3 regions of the Lysinibacillus sp. BS3 genome follow, and region 1 is predicted to be linked to each of the others. Evidence: a T-box and tRNA genes for the amino acid it is inferred to sense, from the RefSeq annotation. Region 1 holds a T-box; the other regions hold tRNA genes.
What was found. A T-box is a leader RNA that pairs with one kind of tRNA and senses whether it is charged. The one in region 1 lies ahead of argS (arginine--tRNA ligase), so its partner is inferred to be a tRNA-Arg.
Positions count from the first base shown of each region.

Region 2: it has a tRNA-Arg gene. The T-box ahead of argS (arginine--tRNA ligase) is inferred to sense a tRNA for this amino acid. The anticodon was not compared.
Region 3: it has a tRNA-Arg gene. The T-box ahead of argS (arginine--tRNA ligase) is inferred to sense a tRNA for this amino acid. The anticodon was not compared.

Region 1 is NZ_CP154860.1:425,741-428,987, reverse strand. Features, by position in the region: gene AAJG31_RS02175 (FAD-dependent oxidoreductase) at 1-1,568, shown strand, start outside; T-box leader at 1,650-1,869, shown strand; gene argS (arginine--tRNA ligase) at 1,914-3,247, shown strand, end outside.
Region 2 is NZ_CP154860.1:2,472,869-2,476,115, reverse strand. Features, by position in the region: rRNA gene AAJG31_RS12250 (23S ribosomal RNA) at 1-415, shown strand, start outside; rRNA gene rrf (5S ribosomal RNA) at 483-598, shown strand; tRNA gene AAJG31_RS12240 (tRNA-Val) at 610-685, shown strand; tRNA gene AAJG31_RS12235 (tRNA-Asp) at 690-765, shown strand; tRNA gene AAJG31_RS12230 (tRNA-Thr) at 774-849, shown strand; tRNA gene AAJG31_RS12225 (tRNA-Tyr) at 857-940, shown strand; tRNA gene AAJG31_RS12220 (tRNA-Trp) at 945-1,018, shown strand; tRNA gene AAJG31_RS12215 (tRNA-His) at 1,067-1,142, shown strand; tRNA gene AAJG31_RS12210 (tRNA-Gln) at 1,152-1,226, shown strand; tRNA gene AAJG31_RS12205 (tRNA-Lys) at 1,240-1,312, shown strand; tRNA gene AAJG31_RS12200 (tRNA-Arg) at 1,331-1,407, shown strand; tRNA gene AAJG31_RS12195 (tRNA-Pro) at 1,423-1,499, shown strand; tRNA gene AAJG31_RS12190 (tRNA-Ala) at 1,515-1,590, shown strand; tRNA gene AAJG31_RS12185 (tRNA-Ser) at 1,604-1,696, shown strand; tRNA gene AAJG31_RS12180 (tRNA-Phe) at 1,703-1,778, shown strand; tRNA gene AAJG31_RS12175 (tRNA-Gly) at 1,784-1,857, shown strand; tRNA gene AAJG31_RS12170 (tRNA-Ile) at 1,862-1,935, shown strand; tRNA gene AAJG31_RS12165 (tRNA-Asn) at 1,942-2,018, shown strand; tRNA gene AAJG31_RS12160 (tRNA-Glu) at 2,020-2,091, shown strand; gene AAJG31_RS12155 (nitric oxide synthase oxygenase) at 2,666-3,247, shown strand, end outside.
Region 3 is NZ_CP154860.1:3,808,841-3,812,087, reverse strand. Features, by position in the region: tRNA gene AAJG31_RS18880 (tRNA-Glu) at 1-13, opposite strand, end outside; tRNA gene AAJG31_RS18875 (tRNA-Ser) at 16-106, opposite strand; tRNA gene AAJG31_RS18870 (tRNA-Asn) at 117-193, opposite strand; tRNA gene AAJG31_RS18865 (tRNA-Ile) at 198-274, opposite strand; tRNA gene AAJG31_RS18860 (tRNA-Gly) at 276-349, opposite strand; tRNA gene AAJG31_RS18855 (tRNA-Phe) at 355-430, opposite strand; tRNA gene AAJG31_RS18850 (tRNA-Asp) at 490-565, opposite strand; tRNA gene AAJG31_RS18845 (tRNA-Met) at 569-643, opposite strand; tRNA gene AAJG31_RS18840 (tRNA-Ser) at 697-789, opposite strand; tRNA gene AAJG31_RS18835 (tRNA-Ile) at 805-881, opposite strand; tRNA gene AAJG31_RS18830 (tRNA-Met) at 889-962, opposite strand; tRNA gene AAJG31_RS18825 (tRNA-Ala) at 991-1,066, opposite strand; tRNA gene AAJG31_RS18820 (tRNA-Pro) at 1,083-1,159, opposite strand; tRNA gene AAJG31_RS18815 (tRNA-Arg) at 1,169-1,245, opposite strand; tRNA gene AAJG31_RS18810 (tRNA-Leu) at 1,254-1,342, opposite strand; tRNA gene AAJG31_RS18805 (tRNA-Gly) at 1,348-1,422, opposite strand; tRNA gene AAJG31_RS18800 (tRNA-Leu) at 1,459-1,543, opposite strand; tRNA gene AAJG31_RS18795 (tRNA-Lys) at 1,561-1,636, opposite strand; tRNA gene AAJG31_RS18790 (tRNA-Thr) at 1,644-1,719, opposite strand; tRNA gene AAJG31_RS18785 (tRNA-Val) at 1,723-1,798, opposite strand; rRNA gene rrf (5S ribosomal RNA) at 1,809-1,924, opposite strand; rRNA gene AAJG31_RS18775 (23S ribosomal RNA) at 2,035-3,247, opposite strand, start outside.

The sequences.
Region 1 (3,247 bases):
ATAACAACTCGATTAGTGAGGGAATATTTAAGGAATGGCATGAGCTTGTTAGAGGGAATGACGCTTTTGGCATTGTAGGTGCTAAGGCAGCCTTTAAAAAGCTAATCGATGAAGAGCCCAACTTAACGTTATCCGTGCAAACCGAGGTTGTGAAAGCAAATGTCAAACAACAACAATTAACGTCTGTGGAATTAAAAAATGAGTACGGTACATATGTTGTGACGGGGAAATCATTCATAGATGCTACACAGGATGCTGATTTTGCTGCCTTGTCGGGCGTTCCTTTCTTTGTGGGCGGAGAAGATATTGGCATAAAGGATAAGCGTATGGCTGTGACTTTAATGCTACATTTAAAAAATGTCAATTGGGATGAAGTCAAAAAAGCGGCTAATTCCGGTGTATTTGGCGGTGCTAATTTAAATCATACGGTGATGTGGGGCTTTACAAAGCTACATGATGAATACAAGCCATTACAAGAGGGTACAAGATTACGAGGGTTAAACTTAGCTCGTGTAGATGATGAATATTTCATCAATGCCTTACAGATTTTTGGTATTGATGGCTTGAATGAATCCTCAAAACAAGCGGCGATTGTCGCTGGGAAGAAAGAAACGTTACACATTCTAAAATATTTACAAACAAACTTCCCAGGGTTTGAAAAGGCTGAAATTGTCAGCTATCCAGAAGAACTCTACGTCCGAGAAACGAGACATATTTGGGCAGAGTATCAATTACCAATGGCAGACCTGTGGAAAAATAGTGATCAGTGGGATAGCATTGGCATTGCTTCTTATCCAGTCGATGTGCAAGCGCAAACGCCTCATGATTATGGCTATGTGATCGCTGCACCAAAGCAATATGCTATTCCTTTCCGGTCTTTAGTACCGAAGGATATTGATGGCTTACTGGTTGTCGGACGCTCTGCTGGTTATTCATCACTTGCAGCTGGTAGTGCACGTATTGTTCCAACAGGGATGGTGACAGGTGAAGCGGCTGGGACTGCGGCTGCTCTTGCACAGAAGCACGATGTAACCTTTAGAGACATGAGTAAGGATAAACCATTAATCGCTACATTACGCAAGCAATTGGCTAAGCAAGGTGCCTATGTTGATTCATTTTCAATTGAGTATCCATATCAAGGAGAATGGTATGATGAAGCCATTCAAACCCTCATTAATTACGGCCTTGTTGTGGGCGGCTATGATAATGACCTAAAAGTAGACAGTAAGGCGACGAAAATAAAGTTTGCTAAAATGTTAAAAGAGAGCATGCTACGTGCTGGTGGAGAAAGTGCAGCAGGAATGAAGGACCAGCTCGAAATTGTCATCAATAAAGTTTATAATCAAGGCGATGAAGCTATTGAGCGAGATGAGTTAGCTCAATATTTGGCTGACGTCCTCATCGGTGAATCCAATGCGACTAGTTGGGATACATTGGTAGAAAAAGGAATTGTCACGGAGAAAGTAGCGAAGAAAGTCTCTGATAATAAGAAATTAAAATTAAAAGAGATGTATGCGATTATGGCTGATGTGATTCATTATGTAGAAAAAAAACGTTCCTCCTTGTGAGGAGCGTTTTTTGCTGAAACGGCAACGTAAAAAAGGGTTGACGCCAATTAGAAAGTCCTGTAATATATGTCAAAATCATAAAAAAATTCGATGAAAAAGAGAGTAATTGATGGAATGACTGGCTAGCGAGTTAGGGACGGTGGGAGCCTAATGCAGGAACCATGAATGAAGCGCACTTTGGAGAAGATTCTCGAACAAATAGTAGAGAATAGCGGGGCGTCACCTCGTTAACAATGGAAAGTGGTCATGTTACATGGCAACTAGAGTGGTACCACGGGATTATCATGCTCTCGTCTCTAATTATAGAGGCGAGGGCTTTTTTATTTGAACAGGAGGAGGAGCAAAATGAATCAACAAATCGCCGACAGTATAGCAGTCACATTAAAGCAGCAAATAATAGGAGAGGACATATTGTCATTATTAGAAAAACCCAAAAGCTTGGAGCTAGGGGACGTAGCCTTTCCATGCTTTACTCTAGCAAAAGTGTTGAAAAAATCACCGCAAAGTATCGCAGCACAGATAGCAAGTCAATTAAATCATGACAGTATCGAGCGTGTGCAAGCTGTTGGTGGCTATGTCAATATTTTTCTTGATCAACAAAAGGTGACGCAACAGGTGTTACGCAAGATTCTGCGCGACAAGCAACAATATGGTACTACGCCAACAAAGATGGGAACGGTCGTCTTGGATTTTTCCTCTCCTAATATCGCCAAGCCTTTCTCGATGGGACATTTACGTTCAACAGTCATCGGCAATGCCTTAGCAAATATTGCAGAAAAAAATGGCTATCAAGCCATTCGTATCAATCATTTAGGGGACTGGGGTACACAATTTGGCAAGCTTATTGTTGCTTATCAGCTTTGGGGTGATAAACAAGCTATTTCGGCTTCCCCGATAGAGGAGTTATTAAAGATTTATGTGAAGTTTCATGAAGAGGCCGAGCAAGACCCAACGCTCAATGAACAGGCTCGTGCCGCCTTTAAAGCATTGGAGGACGGTAATGAAGAGGCGCAGGCATTATGGCAATGGTTCCGAGATGTGTCATTCATAGAATTTCAAACAATATATGAGCTATTAGGAATTCATTTTGATGCCTTTATAGGTGAAGCCTTTTACAATGACAAAATGCCGTCCGTTGTAACAGAATTAAAAGAAAAAGGGCTCCTTGTGGAATCAGAAGGTGCGTATGTTGTGGAGATGGAGGAGATGCCTCCATGTTTAATAACGAAAACGGATGGAGCCACGCTTTATGCGACGCGTGATTTAGCAGCAGCCCTGTATCGCCAACAGCACTACCAGCCCCATAAGATGTTCTACGTTGTTGGCAATGAGCAGTCCCTCCACTTTAAACAACTTTTTCAGGTCATCGAAAAAATGGGCTATCCTTGGGCAAAGAATCTGCAACATGTGTCATTTGGCATGATACTGAAGGATGGCAAAAAAATGTCGACGCGTAAAGGCAAAGTGGTGTTATTAGCAGATGTACTAGCAGAAGCTATAACGACTGCAAAGCGTAATATGGAGCAGAAAAACCCTTCTCTACCTAACAAAGAGCAAGTCGCAAAGCAAGTGGGGGTTGGAGCGGTAATTTTTAATGATTTAAAATCCCATCGTCTCAACGATATTGAATTTTCAATCGAGCAAATGATGAATTTTGAAGGCGAAACAGGGCCATATGT
Region 2 (3,247 bases), 2.0 Mb from region 1:
GGGAGGTTTGGCACCTCGATGTCGGCTCATCGCATCCTGGGGCTGTAGTCGGTCCCAAGGGTTGGGCTGTTCGCCCATTAAAGCGGTACGCGAGCTGGGTTCAGAACGTCGTGAGACAGTTCGGTCCCTATCCGTCGTGGGCGTAGGAAATTTGAGAGGAGCTGTCCTTAGTACGAGAGGACCGGGATGGACACACCGCTGGTGTACCAGTTGTCTTGCCAAAGGCATCGCTGGGTAGCTATGTGTGGACGGGATAAGTGCTGAAAGCATCTAAGCATGAAGCCCCCCTCAAGATGAGATTTCCCATTACGCAAGTAAGTAAGATCCCTCAAAGACGATGAGGTAGATAGGTTCGAGGTGGAAGTGTGGTGACACATGGAGCTGACGAATACTAATCGATCGAGGACTTAACCAAAAAAGTTTGAAACTTTCAATGTATCGTTTATCTAGTTTTGAAAGAATAAGTCTTTCAGCTGAATAAGTGAAGTGATGATGGCAAAGAGGTCACACCCGTTCCCATATCGAACACGGAAGTTAAGCTCTTTAGCGCCGATGGTAGTTGGGGGCTTCCCCCTGTGAGAGTAGGACGTCGCTTCGCTTATTTTTTGTGGAGGATTAGCTCAGCTGGGAGAGCACCTGCCTTACAAGCAGGGGGTCGGCGGTTCGAGCCCGTCATCCTCCACCATTTTGGTCCCGTGGTGTAGCGGTTAACATGCCTGCCTGTCACGCAGGAGATCGCCGGTTCGATCCCGGTCGGGACCGCCATTATTATTGCCGGTGTAGCTCAGTTGGTAGAGCAACTGACTTGTAATCAGTAGGTCGTGGGTTCGACTCCTATCGCCGGCACCATTCCCTTGGAGGGGTAGCGAAGTGGCTAAACGCGGCGGACTGTAAATCCGCTCCTTAGGGTTCGGCGGTTCGAATCCGTCCCCCTCCACCATTTTAGGGGCATAGTTCAACGGTAGAATAGAGGTCTCCAAAACCTTTGGTGTGGGTTCGATTCCTACTGCCCCTGCCAGGTATTGAGGTACTCGTTCATAATACAGCTAATATAATCTATATAGTGGCGATTGTGGCGAAGTGGTTAACGCATCGGATTGTGGTTCCGACATTCGTGGGTTCGATTCCCATCAGTCGCCCCATTTTAAAATTGGGGTATAGCCAAGCGGTAAGGCAACGGATTTTGATTCCGTCATGCCTAGGTTCGAATCCTAGTACCCCAGCCATTTTTAATTTCACGAGCCATTAGCTCAGTTGGTAGAGCATCTGACTTTTAATCAGAGGGTCGAAGGTTCGAGTCCTTCATGGCTCATCATTTTTTAATTAACATGCGCCCGTAGCTCAATTGGATAGAGCGTCTGACTACGGATCAGAAGGTTATGGGTTCGACTCCTGTCGGGCGCGCCAATAAAATCATGTTTACGGAATGTAGCTCAGCTTGGTAGAGCACTTGGTTTGGGACCAAGGGGTCGTAGGTTCGAATCCTGTCATTCCGACCATCTTTCATGATAAATGGGGCCTTAGCTCAGCTGGGAGAGCGCCTGCCTTGCACGCAGGAGGTCAGCGGTTCGATCCCGCTAGGCTCCACCATTGTAATATTTTTGGAGGTATACCCAAGTCTGGCTGAAGGGATCGGTCTTGAAAACCGACAGGCGGGTAACACCGCGCGGGGGTTCGAATCCCTCTACCTCCTCCATTTTTCGGGTCAGTAGCTCAGTTGGTAGAGCATTAGATTGAAGCTCTAAGTGTCGGCGGTTCGATTCCGTCCTGACCCACCATTATTGCGGGTGTAGTTTAATGGTAAAACCTCAGCCTTCCAAGCTGATGTCGTGAGTTCGATTCTCATCACCCGCTCCAAAATGGGCCTATAGCTCAGCTGGTTAGAGCGCACGCCTGATAAGCGTGAGGTCGATGGTTCGAGTCCATTTAGGCCCATATTATTCCGAAGTAGCTCAGTTGGTAGTAGCACCTGACTGTTAATCAGGTTGTCGCAGGTTCGAGTCCTGCCTTCGGAGCCACGGCCCGTTGGTCAAGTGGTTAAGACACCGCCCTTTCACGGCGGTAACACGGGTTCGAATCCCGTACGGGTCATCAAGCATGTAGCACAGATGTGTGTTACATGCTTTTTTCTATTCTCCTGTTCTTTAAACGATAAAAGATAATGCAATAGCAAAAAAAGACCTATTGGCAAGGTGAGGGACTGAATTTAATTCCCCTAGCATCTTTCTATGGGCATCCTATAAGCCGTTTCACCTACCACGTACACTTCCATGGTCAATACTTTTGTGAAGGCTGCTTGACGACTTCTCTAGTATAGCGATACAGGCGAAATCCTGGCCAGAGAATTTGTGAAACTGGTTCTGCTCTATGCGAAAGCGAAGCAATAGCAGCAAGTAAGTAGCCCAGAACGAATAGCTTTTTCACCATTTACAAATATTCTATTGATTTCTTTGTTCTACAACCCCCTGAAAAAGGCTACATGACTACTGTAGCCTTTTTATAATAATTAAAATCTTTCTCCCTTACATTCTCTTACGAAAGAGAGTCTATAGAGTAAATATGAACAAACTATTTCATATATAAAATATGTATGTTTTTTCAATTACTATTTTCATGGTGCTTGTTGTTTTGTTCCTCTAATATGAGGATAAGTGGAGGAATCGATATGAATATACAGGAGATACAGCAATTTTTAAGTCTATATCAGACAGAACAAAATGAATCAGAACTTTGGTTAAAGAATAGATTACAGGCAGTTAAGGATGCAGGTGAATATCACCCAACAACAGAGGAGCTAGTTTTTGGCGCACGTGTGGCATGGCGAAATAGCAATAAGTGTATTGGACGTCTATTTTGGCAGTCACTGCATGTGGTAGATGCACGTGATGTTTTAGATGAAAAGGCTATTTTTCAAAAATTACTAGAACATATTGATTATGCGACAAATCATGGGAAAATTCGTCCAACTATAACAGTGTTTGCTTCAGATAGAGTACGGATTTGGAATCATCAACTAATTCGTTATGCAGGCTATGAAACAGATGCAGGCATTATTGGAGATTCACAGTCCATTAAATTTACAAAAGTGTGTGAGTCGTTAGGATGGAGAGGTAAAGGAACTGATTTTGATGTATTACCACTCGTTATACAGGTGGATAATCGTGCTCCTCAAATGTTTGTAATTCCTGAAGAAAATATAGTAGAGGTCTCAATCCGTCATCCAGAGTCAATCGATGTGGAGAAATTA
Region 3 (3,247 bases), 1.3 Mb from region 1:
TGACCAACGGGCCCATGGCGGAGAAGGAGGGATTTGAACCCTCGCGCCGGTTACCCGACCTACACCCTTAGCAGGGGCGCCTCTTCAGCCTCTTGAGTACTTCCCCAAAATAAAAATGGCTCCGAAGGCAGGACTCGAACCTGCGACAACCTGATTAACAGTCAGGTGCTACTACCAACTGAGCTACTTCGGAATAATGGTGGGCCTAAATGGACTCGAACCATCGACCTCACGCTTATCAGGCGTGCGCTCTAACCAGCTGAGCTATAGGCCCTTGGAGCGGGTGATGGGAATCGAACCCACGACATCAGCTTGGAAGGCTGAGGTTTTACCATTAAACTACACCCGCATAAATGGTGGGTCAGGACGGAATCGAACCGCCGACACTTAGAGCTTCAATCTAATGCTCTACCAACTGAGCTACTGACCCATTTCGTCCATGCTAAGCTTGCTCACTCTTTTGCTTCTCATGACTTTTATCTTTAAAAATGGCGGTCCCGACCGGGATCGAACCGGCGATCTCCTGCGTGACAGGCAGGCATGTTAACCGCTACACCACGGGACCTTTTGGTTGCGGGGGCCGGATTTGAACCAACGACCTTCGGGTTATGAGCCCGACGAGCTACCACTGCTCCACCCCGCGATAATTTTATGTTGTTTCGAGTTTTTAAAGCACCATTTATAAAAATTTAAAACTGGAGGAGGTAGAGGGATTCGAACCCCCGCGCGGTGTTACCCGCCTGTCGGTTTTCAAGACCGATCCCTTCAGCCAGACTTGGGTATACCTCCGTTACAATATATAAATGGTGGACCTTGCAGGACTCGAACCTGCGACCGGACGGTTATGAGCCGTCTGCTCTAACCAACTGAGCTAAAGGTCCTTTAAGATGGCGGCAGAGGGGATCGAACCCCCGACCTTACGGGTATGAACCGTACGCTCTAGCCAGCTGAGCTACGCCGCCAGGATCTTTATACTGGTTAATTTACTTATGGTGGAGCCTAGCGGGATCGAACCGCTGACCTCCTGCGTGCAAGGCAGGCGCTCTCCCAGCTGAGCTAAGGCCCCATAATCTTTTTGGAAATGGTCGGGAAGACAGGATTCGAACCTGCGACCCCTTGGTCCCAAACCAAGTGCTCTACCAAGCTGAGCTACTTCCCGTTGTTCTTTTGGCGCGCCCGACAGGAGTCGAACCCATAACCTTCTGATCCGTAGTCAGACGCTCTATCCAATTGAGCTACGGGCGCATTTAAAATGGTGCCGAGGACCGGAATCGAACCGGTACGGTAGTCACCTACCGCAGGATTTTAAGTCCTGTGCGTCTGCCAGTTCCGCCACCCCGGCACATTTGGAGCGGAAGACGAGGTTCGAACTCGCGACCCCCACCTTGGCAAGGTGGTGTTCTACCACTGAACTACTTCCGCATGTGCATAAGCTTTTTTATCTGGCAATGAAAATAATGGTGCGGGTGAAGGGAGTCGAACCCCCACGCCTTGCGGCGCTAGATCCTAAGTCTAGTGCGTCTGCCAATTCCGCCACACCCGCTTATTATTATTTATAAATGGTGAGCCATGAAGGACTCGAACCTTCGACCCTCTGATTAAAAGTCAGATGCTCTACCAACTGAGCTAATGGCTCGAAAAAATGGTGCCGGCTATAGGAATCGAACCCACGACCTACTGATTACAAGTCAGTTGCTCTACCTGCTGAGCTAAACCGGCATATGGTGGAGGATGACGGGCTCGAACCGCCGACCCTCTGCTTGTAAGGCAGATGCTCTCCCAGCTGAGCTAATCCTCCTGGGTATTATGCCTAGCGACGTCCTACTCTCACAGGGGGAAGCCCCCAACTACCATCGGTGCTAAAGAGCTTAACTTCCGTGTTCGGTATGGGAACGGGTGTGACCTCTTTGCCATCATCACTAGACTATGGTCGACCTTCCATACACGGCGTACTGCTGTATCTAGAAGCTCTCTTTTTAGAAAGATTTGCTCTTTCAAAACTGGATAAACGGTGCATTGAATGTTTCAAACGTTTTGGTTAAGTCCTCGATCGATTAGTATTCGTCAGCTCCATGTGTCACCACACTTCCACCTCGAACCTATCTACCTCATCGTCTTTGAGGGATCTTACTTACTTGCGTAATGGGAAATCTCATCTTGAGGGGGGCTTCATGCTTAGATGCTTTCAGCACTTATCCCGTCCACACATAGCTACCCAGCGATGCCTTTGGCAAGACAACTGGTACACCAGCGGTGTGTCCATCCCGGTCCTCTCGTACTAAGGACAGCTCCTCTCAAATTTCCTACGCCCACGACGGATAGGGACCGAACTGTCTCACGACGTTCTGAACCCAGCTCGCGTACCGCTTTAATGGGCGAACAGCCCAACCCTTGGGACCGACTACAGCCCCAGGATGCGATGAGCCGACATCGAGGTGCCAAACCTCCCCGTCGATGTGGACTCTTGGGGGAGATAAGCCTGTTATCCCCGGGGTAGCTTTTATCCGTTGAGCGATGGCCCTTCCATGCGGAACCACCGGATCACTAAGCCCGTCTTTCGACCCTGCTCGACTTGTAGGTCTCGCAGTCAAGCTCCCTTGTGCCTTTACACTCTACGAATGATTTCCAACCATTCTGAGGGAACCTTTGGGCGCCTCCGTTACCTTTTAGGAGGCGACCGCCCCAGTCAAACTGTCCGCCTGACACTGTCTCCTGCCCCGCTAAGGGGCATGGGTTAGAATTTCAATACAACCAGGGTAGTATCCCACCGACGCCTCCTTCGAAGCTGGCGCTCCGAGATCTCTGGCTCCTACCTATCCTGTACAAGTTGTACCAAAATTCAATATCAGGCTACAGTAAAGCTCCACGGGGTCTTTCCGTCCTGTCGCGGGTAACCTGCATCTTCACAGGTACTATAATTTCACCGAGTCTCTCGTTGAGACAGTGCCCAGATCGTTACGCCTTTCGTGCGGGTCGGAACTTACCCGACAAGGAATTTCGCTACCTTAGGACCGTTATAGTTACGGCCGCCGTTTACTGGGGCTTCAATTCGCAGCTTCGCTTGCGCTAACCACTCCTCTTAACCTTCCAGCACCGGGCAGGCGTCAGCCCCTATACGTCACCTTACGGTTTTGCAGAGACCTGTGTTTTTGCTAAACAGTCGCCTGGGCCTATTCACTGCGGCTCTCATGCGCTTGCACGCTCAAGAGCACCCCTTCTCCCGAAGTTACGGGGTCATTTTGCCGAG